3 regions of the Brevibacillus sp. TJ4 genome follow, and region 2 is predicted to be linked to each of the others. Evidence: predicted binding sites of a transcription regulator. Region 2 holds the regulator's gene; each other region holds the start of a gene.

Region 1 (5,005 bases), 1.5 Mb from region 2:
GCGTGTCACAAAGGGGCGCGCTCTCTTTGTTTATGCAGATTTCCTTTGAGTGAATCAATTTTCACCATTATCTGCAAAAAAGGTGTAACAAAATACCACTTTATGCGTCTAAACCGTATGAACCAGAGGGGGAATGAATGTTGTTTACACACTATAAAAGGCCAGCGCTGTGCGTACTTTCAGGTGCAATGGTTGCAGCCAGTCTCTTCGCAGCACCGTTGGCACTAGCAAATACAGGAACGTCCGCTGCCCAGCAGCAGGAAGTGCGGCCGATCCCGGCACAGGTATCCAAGGGAATTCAGCAATTGGTCGGGCTTTTGCCGGAACTGTCGAGCACGCATGTCGTGTTGAACGGCGAAGTGGACGGTCCCGGGGTAAGCGGCATAGCCGTCTCCTTCCTGCCGTCTTCCGCACAGGCAGAAGGCGAGGCACAAGAACAAGAAGACCAGGCGATTTTTGACGCGCAGACCGGCAAGCTGCTGTTTTTGTCGTTCCATCCGAAAAAAGCGGTGCAGTCTGACGCTTTCACAGAGGAGCAGGCCAAATCCAGGGCGGTTTCCTTTGTCTCCGGATTGCAGTCCTCGCAATCATTGGGGAATACGTACCATGTACAGGAAGTCAACAGCAGCGCAGAGGGGCGGACCGTTCGCCTCGTACGCAAGCTGAACAATATCGTGCTGGATGACGCTTACGATGTGTTCGTGACGTTTGATGCAGGGGGCAGACTGATCGAATTTCGCACGCATAACGGACGGATGCACGAGGCGATCAGCCGGACCGACCTGCCGTCGGCACAGCGGGTCATCTCCGTCGAGCAGGCAGAGGCGCACTTTGCCAAAAATGCTCCCGTGGAAAAGGTGTATCTGCTTCCGAACCAGGCAAATGGCGTGGAAACAGAGGAAGTCAAGCTGGTCTACGTGGTCAAAGGCGGCGTTGTCACCAACTCGTATACGGCGAGCGCAGTCGATGCGGTGACCGGCGAGATCGCAGCGAGGACATACGCGCAGCAGCCGGAGCAAGCATCGCAGGAGGTGGTCCGGACGGCTGCCTTGCAAGGAACCGGTGAAACGTGGGCAGCGACGACAGAGGAAGAAGCTGGCAAGCTGATTAACGGGCTGTTCCAGGTCAATCCCGCTGGCTTGCCGCTCCATACCTTTGACGAAGACTGGGGGACAAAGCAGGTTCGCTATTATGTGTGGGGACATTTCGCGGAGGATGTAGCCGAAGCGGATCTGCCGTATTACCTGGGAACATATCCAGAGGATGCGACCGCCGAACAGCGCAAGCACCTGATGCTGGTTGTCGACGCGAAGTCAGGCGAACTGATTCGCTTTTTGCACCTCGACGATACGCAGGCAACAGCCCGGCAGGACAAAGAGCGGGATCGGAAGGTGGCGGACGATCTGCTGGCGCGGCTGCTGCCAACGGGGGCAAATCAGTTGAAGATCCGTGAATCGGCGGGAGGGGAGTATACGCTTATTCTCGCAGACCCGATCGTGAACGGCATACCGGTCTACCGCGCAGGACAAACGGTGGAAGATGCGATGTATCGGGTCATCGTCGACTCTCGCAGTGGAGCCGTACAAGAGGTATCCTTGCAGCGCCCGAACAGCCCGGTTTATCCGCAAGCATCGCAGGCGATCTCCGAGGAAGAAGCCGTTTCCCGCCTGCTCAAAGGCTTTCCGCTCATCCTGACCTATGTCCACGAATCCAATCCGCAAACCGAAAAAGTCGAATGGAAGCTGGTGTACGATCTGTCGTTCCGGCAAACCGACCCTCAGTGCTTCTGTGGGCCGGAGCGGCTGGTCGACGATACGATTCGCATCGACGCCCTGACGGGAGAGATGACAGTCGAGGAGTAAGCCGGCAGGCAAACGAAAAACGCACTTCGCTTGGGTTCAGGCGAGGTGCGTTTTTGTGGTTCACCATCTTTGGGCTTCGTAGCCGATCACTTGCTGCAAGGATACCTTTTCTCCGTCTTCCAGCACGAATTCCACCAGCCCGTTTTTCATGCTGACTGCCTGGATAATCCCGGATCGCTCATCCTGGTCCACCGTTCCGTCAGCGTTTGTTTGCGAGCTGTTGTAGCTGAGGGTGTAGCCGATCATTTGCGCGTACTGCAAGGAGCTGCTCATGGTCGAGTTGTCAGGGTTCACCGACATGCCGACAATATCCTCGAGCTTGACAGTGGCGCCGTTGTCCAGTTGGAACTGGCCGGTACCGTTCTTCATCGCAAATCCGATGATGGTTCCTTCGGCGATGCTTTCAACCGGTCCGCTCTCTCCTTGGGTAGTGGTGACGTAGGAGACGTGGGAGCCGATCATGTTCATGTATTTCAGGCTGCTGTCCAGTGCGTTTCCGGTCATCCCTTTGGACTCCAGTCCCTTGACGTCGGCAAGCGGGATCGGTGTGGCTTCGCCGGCGATGCGGAAGTAAATCTTGTTGTTGTCCATGTATACGGCCTCGATCGCGCCGTGCTTGGTCTCTGTGGATGTTTCGCCTGTAACGGTGTTTTTCAGCGTCAAGTCATATGTGGCGGTTCTGCCTACGAGCGCTTCGTACTTTTCCAGCGTCAGCATGCTGTTGTTGGACTGCTCCATCAGCGATGCCATTTTCGTGATTTTCTCCACCATCGTCATCATGCTCGTCTGCTGCAGGAATTGCGAGTTGTCCATCGGGGATAGCGGGTCCTGGTGTTTGAGCTGCTCGAGCATCAGCATCATAAACGCGTTTTGGTCCAGCTCGGTCGTAAACTCTTTCTTTCCTTTATAACTCCATTGCGATTGTGAACTGGTGTTGGTTAGACTGGTTACTGGCATCATGGACCTCCCTGAAGTGGCGATTTTTTCCGTTCGCTGGGGATTTCTACAGTATAGTATCGGATAAACAGACAGGTTGATAAAGACAAACATTTGTTCTGAATTTCCGCTTATAATCAGGTTGAATGTGTTATAATGGAAATAATGAGAACGGCAACGAGGAGATGAACGAGGGAATGGACCGTTTTGAATTGGTATCGGAGTATCAGCCGTCCGGCGATCAGCCTGCTGCCATTGCCGAACTGGTGAAGGGAGTACAGGCGGGGAAACGGCATCAGACGTTATTGGGGGCTACCGGTACGGGAAAAACATTTACGGCTGCCCAGGTAATCGCCCAGGTGAACAAGCCGACGCTGGTCATGGCCCACAACAAGACACTGGCTGCCCAGCTTTGCGCGGAATTCAAGGAGTTTTTCCCGAACAACGCAGTCGAATACTTTGTCAGCTACTATGACTACTATCAGCCAGAAGCGTACATTCCCCAGTCAGATACGTATATCGAGAAAGACTCCAGTGTCAACGACGAGATCGACAAGCTGCGCCACTCGGCCACCAGTGCCTTGTTCGAGCGGAGGGACGTCATTATCGTCGCATCTGTATCCTGCATTTACGGGTTGGGTTCTCCCGAGGAGTACAGAGAGCTGGTCCTTTCTTTGCGGGTGGGAATGGAAAAGAGCCGCAACGAAATTTTGCATCGGCTGGTCGACATTCAGTACAACCGCAACGACATCAATTTTGTGCGCGGTACGTTTCGCGTTCGCGGCGACGTGGTGGAGATTTTCCCTGCCTCGCAGGACGAACAGGCGATTCGCGTAGAGTTTTTCGGGGATGAGATCGAGCGCATTACGGCGATCGATGTACTGACCGGAGAAGTGCTCGGGCAGCGCGAGCATGTCGCGATCTTCCCGGCCTCCCACTACGTCACGCGCAGCGAAAAAATGAAGCTGGCTGTCGCGAGCATCGAAGCGGAGCTGGAGCAGCGGCTGGCCGAGCTGCGGGCAGCGGGCAAGCTGCTGGAAGCGCAGCGCCTGGAACAGCGGACCCGCTACGACATCGAAATGTTGCTGGAGATGGGCTTTTGCTCCGGGATCGAAAACTACTCCCGCCATTTGACCGGATTGCCGGAGGGACATCCGCCGTTCACGCTGATCGACTACTTCCCGGACGATTTCCTGGTGCTGGTCGACGAGTCGCATATCAGCCTGCCACAGGTGCGGGGCATGTACAACGGTGACCGCGCGCGCAAGGACGTCCTGGTGGAGCACGGCTTCCGGCTGCCTTCTGCACGGGACAACAGGCCGCTTCGCTTTGAAGAGTTTGAGCAAAAAGTAAAACAGGCGATCTACATCTCTGCTACGCCGGGACCGTATGAGCTGGAGCACTGTCCGGAAGTGGTGCAGCAGGTGATTCGTCCGACCGGTCTGGTCGATCCGACGATCTCGGTTCGTCCGATCAAGGGGCAAATTGACGATCTGATCGGGGAAATCAATGCCACGATCGCCAAGGATGAGCGTGTGCTGGTGACGACGCTGACGAAAAAAATGGCGGAGGATTTGACCGATTACCTGAAGGAAGTCGGCATCAAGGTGCGCTACCTGCACTCCGACATCAAAACGATCGAGCGGATGCAGATTTTGCGCTCGCTTCGCCTGGGCGAGTTTGACGTCCTGATCGGCATCAACTTGCTGCGGGAGGGACTCGATCTGCCGGAGGTATCGCTGGTGGCGATCCTCGACGCGGACAAGGAAGGCTTCTTGCGCAACGAGCGCTCGCTGATTCAGACGATCGGACGGGCAGCGCGCAACGCCGAGGGGCGGGTCATTATGTACGCTGACAAAATGACCGATTCGATGAAGGCGGCGATCCAGGAGACGGAGCGCCGGCGCAGCATCCAGATCGCGTACAACGAAAAGCATGGCATCACCCCGCAGACGATCAAAAAGGCGGTGCGCGACGTCATCGAAGCGACCAAGGTGGCGGAGGAAAAGGCGGATTACATGCCGCGCGACGACTTCAAGAAAATGCCGAAAAAGGACCGCCTGACAGTGATTGCCCGGATGGAAGAGGAAATGAAGGAAGCAGCGCGCAACCTGATGTTCGAACGTGCAGCCGAGCTGCGTGACTTGATATTGGAACTAAAGGCGGAACTCTAAGGAGAGGTTATTTTCATGCCATTGGAACATATT
Region 2 (5,005 bases):
TTAAATACGCAAATGCACTGCAAGCGGCCGATCAAATTTTGACGTTCAAACTGGTAGTAAAAACAGTTGCCCGTCAGCACGGTCTGCATGCGACCTTCATGCCAAAACCGCTGTACGGCGTAAACGGTTCCGGTATGCACGCTCACCAATCTCTCTTCCGCGGGGATGAAAATGCGTTCTACGACGAGTCCGACGAACTGGGCTTGAGCCAAACGGCGAAACACTACCTGGCTGGTATTCTGGCCCATGCGCGTGGTTTTGCGGCGATCACCAACCCGTTGGTGAACTCCTACAAGCGTCTGGTTCCTGGATATGAAGCACCTTGCTACGTGGCATGGTCCGCGAAAAACCGTTCTCCGCTCGTTCGTATCCCGGCGTCCCGTGGCTTGAGCACGCGGATCGAAGTGCGCAACCCAGACCCGGCTGCCAACCCGTACCTGGCACTTGCTGTCATGCTGAAAGCAGGCCTGGACGGAATCAAGAACAAGCTGGAGCTGGCCCCAGCGGTTGATCGCAACATTTACGTAATGAACGAGCAAGATCGCGAGGAAAACGGCATTGCCAGCCTGCCATCTACATTGAAAGAAGCGATCGAGTGCCTGAAAGCCGACCCTGTGATCTGCGAAGCGCTGGGCGAGCATGCACTGATCCACTTCATCGAAGCAAAAGAAATCGAGTGGGATATGTTCCGCACACGCGTTCACGACTGGGAGCGCGAGCAGTACATGAACACGTATTAATAGGCGAAACCCCTTGTGCCGTATGGTGCGAGGGGTTTTTGCGTACGGGCAGTATTCAATTTTCGGCCAAGGTGTGAGATCGCGAAGTGCAAGTCTTCGTTCATTGCACCGAGCTGTTTGTGTATGTCATCAAATGTAAGAATCAATTAAGGATAGAACGCGAAAAGAAGACAACTGAGAAATACAGTGCTGTACGTCCGACTTTTTTGACTTGCTGGTCTTGGTGAAACAAGGTAATGAGCCATACGATAGGTCCGATGGCAATGCAAATCCCACCAATTCATTTTTTCTTCATTGAATAATGTTTGGATATGATTTCAACAAATCAATACAAAGGATGGGGAATCACGAAAACTAAATTGGCGCCAGGTGCAATTCACACACCGGCAATAAAAAAGTCCGCTGGATAAGCGGACCTCTCCTTTATTTTTGTTGGTAGATAAAAGAGCCCTTGGCTGCTCCACGTGTTTGAATGGATATTCTCGTTGGAAATCCTGGCGATGAAATGAAAATTCTGGCTATACTGAACGGCTTCACGCGAAACTCCTTCACGCCATCCAGAATAAGCCAAAAAGAATTTTTGCTGTTGTTTGAGATTGCGAATGTTCCGCCTACTCCTTTCGGGACAAAAAGGATAAACTTTTTCCCAGCGTTCCGATAACTAAAAGATCCTGCGAACGAAAATTTACCCAACTTCATTACACCACCCTTACTAGTTTGTACAGATTATTCCAGGAAAAGGATCGTGCTTGGGTAATAGTTGAGGTAGCTTGCCCATTTTCATTCGTTCAACTTCGATTTAAAAACACACGATGTGTAAACGGAAAGGTGAGCAAGTAGGTTGCGGAGACTGGATCGAGAGCCGCGGTAAAAATGTCGCCAAATCAGGTTGGCACTTCCGTGAATGACCCTGTGGAGAACAACTTGGTGAGGTTATTGCAGGCAAAAGGCATTTCACGCCCTACAGATGGACAGGCAGGTGTACAAGAAGCGAAAAATGACCAAGCTGATGAAGCGGCAGTAGACGTTTGCAACGATTTTGCAAATCATTCGTAGTATTCAAGAGAGGAGGGAAACGCATGGATATCTTGCTGTGGATCGTCATCGTCGCGTTGTTTGCATTAAGTATTGCCGGGATTTTCTTGCCCGTTATTCCCGATACGATTCTGTTATGGGCCGGCTTTTTGCTGTACCATTTTTTTGTGGCGGACCCGGGGGCAGGCTTGCCAGCCTCTTTCTGGTGGGGGATGGTTGGATTAAGCGTATTGTTGTTCGGCGCTGACTTTTTGACCAATATGTATTTCGTCAAACGGTACGGCGGCTCAAAATGGTCATCTTTTGCTGCGGTTTTGGGGATCATCCTGGGGATTTTCATCTTCCCCCCTTTTGGCATGATTATCCTGCCGTTTGTATTCGTAGTCCTGGTGGAATTGTTCGTACAGAACCAACCATTGGAGCGGGCGATCAAAGCAGGCTTTGGCTCTTTGCTCGGATTCCTGGGAAGTGCTGTGGTGAAGGTCGTGCTGCAAATTGCAATGATTATCTGGTTCTTCCTGGCAATCTAGCCGATCCCAAGAGAAAAAACGCCGGTATCCTCATGGTACGAGAGGGTACTGGCGTTTTTTATGTAGCATGTGACTAGTGAAGCAGCCGATATACGCCAATCACTTTTCCGAGAATCGTGACTGACTCGAGGATGATCGGCTCCATCGTCGCATTTTCCGGTTGGAGACGGAAGTGGTTTTTCTCTTTGAAAAAGCGCTTTACGGTCGCTTCGTCGTCCTCGGTCATCGCCACGACGATATCGCCGTTGTTGGCGACGCTTTGCTGGCGGACGATGACGTAGTCACCATCGAGAATTCCCGCTTCAATCATACTGTTGCCGGATACGCGGAGCATGTACACCTTGTCCGACGTGACGATGTTCTCTGGCAGTGGGAAGTACTCTTCCACGTCTTCGATCGCCGTGATCGGAAGACCGGCAGTGACTTTCCCGATGACAGGTACACGAACGACGAGGTCTTCAAAGCTTTCCTGGAAACGATCTTCTTCGGAGAGCAGTTCAATGGCACGCGGCTTGGTCGGGTCGCGGCGAATCAGGCCCTTTTTTTCCAGACGAGCCAGATGGCCGTGAACAGTCGAGCTGGATGCCAGGCCGACAGCTTCGCCGATTTCCCGGACGGAAGGGGGATACCCTTTGTCGCGTACTTCCTTGCGAATAAAGTCAATGATGGCCTGCTGCCTATTGGATAATTTGGACATGGGGGACACCTCAATTTTCTCGAACATGTTTTCTATATTATACCATGGGATCTTGCGTTCGACAAACATAAGTTCGTTTTTTCTCGAAAAAATCAGATCGGAAAAACCGCTTGACATGAACGTATGTTCGCATATATGATTATGACAACGAATAGAACGTATGTTTGCAGGAGGGGTTATCGATGAACGGAGTACGCTCGAACAGCGGGTTGGACAAGAAGGAAGGACGTCGGGGTCGCCTTGGGATTACACGTGGACAAGCCATTTTGTTTTTGCTCTCATTCGCTCTCTTTTTTTACTTGCTGACAGAACTGGTGTTTGCATCTTCCGCAAAGGGCTCTGTCGACCTGCCTGAAGCACCGGTGCAGGCTGAGTCTGTTATGGAAGTGACAGTCGTTCAGGGAGACAGTTTGTGGAAGCTGGCCAACCTCTACAAAAATGATGCCAACCCGGATGTTCCGGAACTGGTGGAAAAGATCAAGGAGATCAACGGCCTCGATGAGGTCATCATCTACCCTGGTCAGACGCTGCGCATCCCGCTGGGGTAATGTGCTCGCGCGCTTGCACGGCTTGCCTCATGTGGTATAATAGAGCGCATTAGTACAGAGGCAGGAGGAACCGGCAGTGGTAACTGACGCGGAAATCAAACGAATCAATGAACTGGCGAAAAAATCTCGCGAAGCGGGTTTGACAGAGGAAGAGAAAAGCGAGCAGAAGCAGCTTCGCCAAAAGTATATCGACGCAGTAAAGCATTCTTTGAAAGCAAATTTGGACTCGATTCGCTATGTGGAGGACCTCGACGAGAAGGGGCCGAAGCATTAAAAGAAAGGCATAGATCGAATGTTGCATGGACTGGCATCCTGGCTCGCAAGCTCGGATGTCTTTTTCCGTCCTGTAATCATGAAAAAGCCACCTTGCGAAAAGGTGGCCAAATGATGTGTGATCTGTCGATGCGTTATTTGCTCAGCGCTTCGACAAGGCTTTGTCCAAATTCTCTTGCGCCTTCTGGTCCATCGCTTGTGATGACATCATCGTACTTGACGACGTGTTGGACGAGGTACTCGACGTTGTTTGCTTTCAATTCGTCAATCATCACGTCTACAGGGTAGCAGGTGCCTTGGCGACCGGAGAGCAGTCCTGTTTTTGCGACTACTACGGAACCGGCGCAGATGCCGCTGACGAGGATGTTTTTCTCGTACGCCTGCTTCAAGTATTGGATCAGCTCTTCATTGCCCCACAGGTAATCGATCGTTCCGGAGCCGCCGATCACGGCTACCACATCGTAGTCGCTGGCAGTTACTTCGGAGAAGACTACTTCAGCAGTCGCTACACCGGCATTGTCGCCTGTAATTTCACCCGTTTTGGTGCTGGCGACCGTTACCGTGACGCCTGCCTTTTCCAGCTCTTCTTTCGGATGATTCAATTCATCCTCATTAAAACGATCCGGCGGGATAATGAGCAGTGCTTTTTTATTCATAAAAAGACCTCCCTTGTCTGGTTCAGATTCAAAGTTTTTGCATTACCTATGCTATACCGAAGTGGACAGGCTGTGAAGAACGCACATTTTTGTACGGTGGTTACAAAAATGTTACTATTGGCGAAGGAGGTGCGACCTGCATGGCGGATACGTTGCGAAAAGAAATTAAAGAGAAAATTCAAAATGGCGATTACCATTGCGAAAAGGAACTTACGCTATCGGTCATCAGCGGCAAGTGGAAGGTCGTGATCCTGTGGCATCTGGGGGTAGAAGGGCCGCATCGGTTCCGCGACCTGCAGCGCTTGTTCCCGAAAATATCGCATAAAATGCTGACCAATCAGTTGCGTGAATTGATGGAGGACGGGATCGTGCACAGAGAGGTGTATCCCGAAGTTCCGCCCAGAGTCGAGTATTCCTTGACCGAACTGGGCATGACGCTATTGCCGATCGTGGAAATGATGTACGAATGGGGAAAGAAAAGGCTGGAGTCGCTAAAAGGCGAAGAGTATGAGGCTGCCTGCGCAGG
Region 3 (5,005 bases), 210 kb from region 2:
TAACGATGGAGTCCTTTGTATGTAGTGTTGGTAATAATCCCGCGAACTCTGGATGGTCGCCAAATGCCGGCCGTATTTTCTTTTCGTTTACCTCGAGTAATCTTACGATCGTCTTTCGCATACGCAGTGGGTACACCGAGAGCATTTAGATAATCCGCGACTTTGATACAAGAATGGCCTTGGTTGGCCAGCATGTGAAAAATAAGACGGACAACCCCCGCCTCGGACATGTCTGAGTGGGGTAATTGGTCATCACAAATCTCTAGGTAGCCCTCGCTGTTTACGCGGTAACCGTAAGGGACGATACCCCCCAACCACTTCCCGGACCTTGCAGCACGGTTTGAGCCGTACCAGAGGCGCTCCAGGATGGTCTCACGCTCCAAATCAGCTACGCCAGCCAAAATGGTAAGAAGAAAGCGTCCTGAAGGATCTCCGGTGTCAAAAGGTTCTGTCATGGAACGAATCTTGACTCCGTGACTCTCTAATTCATGTACTGAGTTCAGGATAATCCTAGCCGACCTACCGAGCCTGTCCAGACGATAGATCAGGAGTAAATCAAATTCTCCGTTCTTTGCTTCTTCCAGAAGCTCTCGGCCGACTGGACGTGCTTCCAAGGGAATAGTACCCGTAACTCCGTCATCTTTGTACCACTTAATTACCTGCAGTTGATGGAGATCAGCATACTTACGGGCAAATTCGAGCTGGTTTTCGATCGTACCACGTTCAGCTTGATCATCAGAACTTACGCGGGCATAAACTGCCAATCGCATGTTTTATCCTCTCCTAGTATCAAATTAATCGTAGATTTTGGCCTGTTACAACTTTGAATGGGTTGCAAATTTGTAATAGAGATTATTTTTAATCTTACTTAATCGATCGGAGCATAGTTCCGGTGTAACCCGAAAATGTTCTGATAGAACTTCAATACTTTCTGGATGCTTAAGATCATACTTTCTGAGTAGGTGAAGGGGTAGGGCTGCGTACCGGGTAAAATTCCTTGCGTCCCATTCCTGCAACTCACGGAAAGCAGCTGGCATCATGATTTGACGGCCGGCGTGACGAAGGATATGACCTAGCTCATGGTAAAAGTGCTCTCTCTGGATTTTGTGAGGGAGCCGGTTGTCAATAGTGATACTCCTGAAACGACCGAGCTCGTACGACATGGAAGGAATTTCTTTGTAAATGAGATGGATGTTCAACGACTTCGCTATACGACGTTCATCCAATTCTTCCGGTGATTGAATCCCTAGCTGCTTATAAAAGTGACTTACCCAGCTTTCGAGTGGAGTGGGCGAATACGACCATTTCATCAGATCACCTCAAATAGAACATTCGTTCCCTTTGTATAATCTTACCATTTAATCTACCTTCAAACTAGTGGCAATTCAATGATAAGCTGCTGAAGAGAAGGAGGCAGGGAATGGATCTGTTTGACTTACAGGTAAAATTTAGCGAAGTCTTAAGACGCGAGGTAACAGTGGAGGATTTCGAGCAATGGGTATATGCCACTCCGGAAATTGAAGACCATTTTGGTTATGCCTTTTACCTGGAACTTATCAGTTTAGACTTCAGAGACAAATACATATATTTAGACCTGGAGAGAATGTTAACGCCGGTGATCCCCTTTGAAGAGCTCGAGTACCGCCGAATCAGAGCGGGATTAGAAAAAGAAAAGTAGCAAGTGATACCCACGAAATTGATGAAGTCTTAGCGAGTATTTACGAAGATTATTGCGATGGGTATGGGTTCCTTCGTTTTTTGGGACTGGCTTTTGCATTATTAAGCGGGACTGATGGAGAACTGCATATTAATCAAGCTGTACGTGAGTTACTGAGAGAAGAGGCAAGACGGATACTGTCTTTTATCGACAGCGGTAAAATCAAAGTAACCGGGAAATTTGAGTACGATGACTTTAGGGATGGTAAAGATCGAAGATCGAATTGAACTAACGAATGTAGAACTTATGTTACGAAAACTGGGTGATAGGATTTCAGGAAGAGGACACTAGCATTATGTTTTGGATAGGACGAAATTTATTTTAGTCGCTTGATCAGTGATCAGGAGACTTTGTCGTTTCGTGTCGGATTAACACGATTGATTATGGTAGGTAATTGGAACTATATGACGAATGTTAAAGTAAAGAAATAAGATAAATGGAGGACCTTATGCTCGAACTGGTAGTCGACTATGAAGATATCATCAGCAATGTAAAACAGTTCAATATAGATATTAAGAATGGGGAAGGATTCCTTCTTCAAAGACTAAGCAACTTCAAACACTGGTACTATATCCCAGAAATAGACCAATTTGGACCAAGTAAATATATCGGTTACAAGGATAATAACGCCACTAAGTATACGGACTATTACTATCAAGGGTCAGATGGAAGAGTAACAGAAGGGGAGTTGCAACAGTGGTTTAAAATCTTAGGGGATTTTGTTCCAGCCTTCAATGAATTAAAACAGAAAATTTCCACTATGCTTAAAGAGTTTAGTAAGAAGCCTAACAAAGGTTTGACTATTCATGTTCCAAGGAATTATAGCAAGGCTTCCGTAATAGGTCGTAAAGAGTCTTTATGCAACTATGGCGGAAAGAATTACTTTCCAATTATTAGTGATTCATGGGTAGTAGTATCGTCAAAAAAAGCCAGTAAGAAACTTGATAAATCAGCTTTTCTTCATCGAGGAACCGGAATACCCAAAGATGTTCGATACTTCTTTATGGAGAGCAAGGGAAAGGGGTAATTGAAATCCATCATGTTAACCCTTTAAGTCAACAAGGTGGATTAGCAAGGGAAGTTAATCCAATTACAGATTTTGTTCCTGTCTGTTCAAATTGTCATCAAATTATACATAGGAAAAAAGATCAGGTTCTGGGAATAGAAGAAATTAAAATAATGATAGGTAAACTGAGAGAGTCTTGATTTCCGTATTAATACGTATTGTAAGTATAAATAAAATATTGGGAGAAATCATGAAAATATTAATAGATCATTTAAAATTAACGGATGCTCCTTATGATCATGACAGTGACTTTTATATTAATAGTGACGAAGAAGTCACAAACCGCCTAACTAAGGAATTGATAAATGTAAAATCTACTTGTATCTTGGTCTCAGGTTACCGAGGTTCAGGTAAAACATCGTTCATTAATAGAATAGGAAAAAAAATATTAGAATCAAGTGAGAATATTGTGATCGTCAAACTAAACATCTCTAAATTTGAGCCATTATCTTACACATTGAGAAAAATGATTAGGGAGAGTTTCTTAGCTATCCCTGAAGAGAAGTTAAAAGAAATTAGAATTAGTAATCCTTTGGTGTTAAAACAGTTGGAATTGCTATTTGAAAGAACTTTTTCAGAAGTAGTTGACACAAGTAGATATTCTGTAAAAAACGATGTGAATAAAACGCTTAACATTACTATTAATATGAAGAAATTACTAGGATTTATTATAGGTTTAATACTCCTAGGTATAAACACAAAAATCGATTTTCTAGGCTATTTTACAAAGTTGAATAGTATGATTAGTGATATTATTAACTGGGCAGCATTTATCATAGTGGGAATATGGGCAACTATAGAAGGCATTAGATACGAATATAAATTACAAAAGAATGAAAGTTTGCTTGAAGAAATTAGCAGGAAAACTCTGTATGATGATGAAATTGCAGAATTTCAGTTCCTAAAAATAATTAAAGAATTAAAAAAGACGGGGTTAAAATTTATATATGTTTTAGATGAATTAGATAAAATTGAGAATGATGCTGAATTAGAAAAGATGATAGGTGAATTAAAGCCAATCTTATTGTCAGGGAGTGCAAGTTTTATATTAATTTCTGGACAGAAATTATTTTACAAATACAACCATTCACAAACCATAGATGATTCAGTGATATCAAGTATGTTTTCTCAAACAATACATATCCGCTTAACATCAACCCCTGAATTTTTTGATATGTTTGAGATATTGTCGAAAAAAACTAATTACGATCAAGAAATTTACGAGAGCTACCTAAATTCATTAATATTGAGATCTAATAAGATTCCGCGACGATTTATAAATTTACTAAGGCAAGACTTAAGCTGGGAAAAGGAAGGGTCAAGTGCTTATATTGAGGTAGACAATAAAAAATATAAATTTTATAAAACCGATTCCGAGCTACTTGCAATAATTAATAAAATTGAAGAGAGTGGCATTTCTGGAAGTAGTTACAGTGACGGAATTAAAGACTATTTTTTAACTCATTTGCATATATGGATTCAGCGAATGAAATCCTATGTTGATATATATTTTACCAAAGAGGAAATTTTAGGAGAGCCTCAAATCCTTGAAGAGAATTATTCGTCTTATAATAAACAGTTAAAAGGTCTTTTAGACATTTTGTTAGATAGCATTGTAGATGTCGGCTTACTAGAGATAAAAACTGAAAATAGTACTGAAGATGGGACAATTTTATATCGTTGGGCAGATAGGGCAAATGTGATTGAACCAAGTTCAAATGAAAAAGGAGAAGTAACCTCGAATTTTTTACTTAGTTTCATTGATTTAGAAAAATATGTTAGATATTTATATTCATTATTAATAGACAGAGACAATAGGAGTCTCAATCAAATGGTACAACGTCTAGTCGAAGAAAAATATTTACCAGAGAAGTGGGTTAAGAACAAAAGATTCCAGGATATATTTAATGTAAGGAATAAATTAGTTCACGGTGTATCATTAAAACATGAAGAGTTAGACATTGTATTGAATCTAAGGATTGAATTAAATAGAATGACTTCAGAGCTATTAGAAGTTTTCACTTATAATTTGGCTAAGAAGACATTGATAGGATATAATTATAACCTTATTTTAGGGAATGGTAATTCCTATAATAATCAAATTGATATTATTGCCATTGCACATAGCAACTTGCCAGATATTTTGATTGAAGTCAAGAGGCATCTAAACGGAGAATCATTACGCTCCTTAATGCAAAACATTCCAAAGCTGCTAAATAACC

Evidence for each region. The regulator LexA, encoded in region 2, represses DNA repair genes until DNA is damaged. The targets are predictions, from matches to a motif close to CGAACATATGTTCG.
Region 1: uvrB (excinuclease ABC subunit UvrB) is a predicted target of LexA. The motif match lies at 2,906-2,919, and genes of this name have one in related genera.
Region 3: ACAF76_RS08180 (ImmA/IrrE family metallo-endopeptidase) is a predicted target of LexA. The motif match lies at 1,326-1,339, and genes of this name have one in related genera.

Annotation. Positions count from the first base shown of each region.
Region 1 is NZ_CP185865.1:424,250-429,254, forward strand. Features, by position in the region: gene ACAF76_RS01895 (hypothetical protein) at 141-1,862, shown strand; gene ACAF76_RS01900 (flagellar hook assembly protein FlgD) at 1,923-2,819, opposite strand; gene uvrB (excinuclease ABC subunit UvrB) at 2,996-4,972, shown strand; gene uvrA (excinuclease ABC subunit UvrA) at 4,988-5,005, shown strand, end outside.
Region 2 is NZ_CP185865.1:1,906,455-1,911,459, forward strand. Features, by position in the region: gene glnA (type I glutamate--ammonia ligase) at 1-740, shown strand, start outside; gene ACAF76_RS09295 (DUF456 domain-containing protein) at 1,820-2,305, shown strand; gene lexA (transcriptional repressor LexA) at 2,379-3,002, opposite strand; gene ACAF76_RS09305 (LysM peptidoglycan-binding domain-containing protein) at 3,185-3,550, shown strand; gene ACAF76_RS09310 (DUF896 domain-containing protein) at 3,627-3,824, shown strand; gene ACAF76_RS09315 (DJ-1/PfpI family protein) at 3,958-4,479, opposite strand; gene ACAF76_RS09320 (winged helix-turn-helix transcriptional regulator) at 4,620-5,005, shown strand, end outside.
Region 3 is NZ_CP185865.1:1,699,458-1,704,462, forward strand. Features, by position in the region: gene ACAF76_RS08175 (recombinase family protein) at 1-770, opposite strand, end outside; gene ACAF76_RS08180 (ImmA/IrrE family metallo-endopeptidase) at 816-1,310, opposite strand; gene ACAF76_RS08185 (hypothetical protein) at 1,421-1,678, shown strand; gene ACAF76_RS08190 (hypothetical protein) at 2,166-2,744, shown strand; gene ACAF76_RS08195 (hypothetical protein) at 2,750-2,923, shown strand; gene ACAF76_RS08200 (P-loop NTPase fold protein) at 2,974-5,005, shown strand, end outside.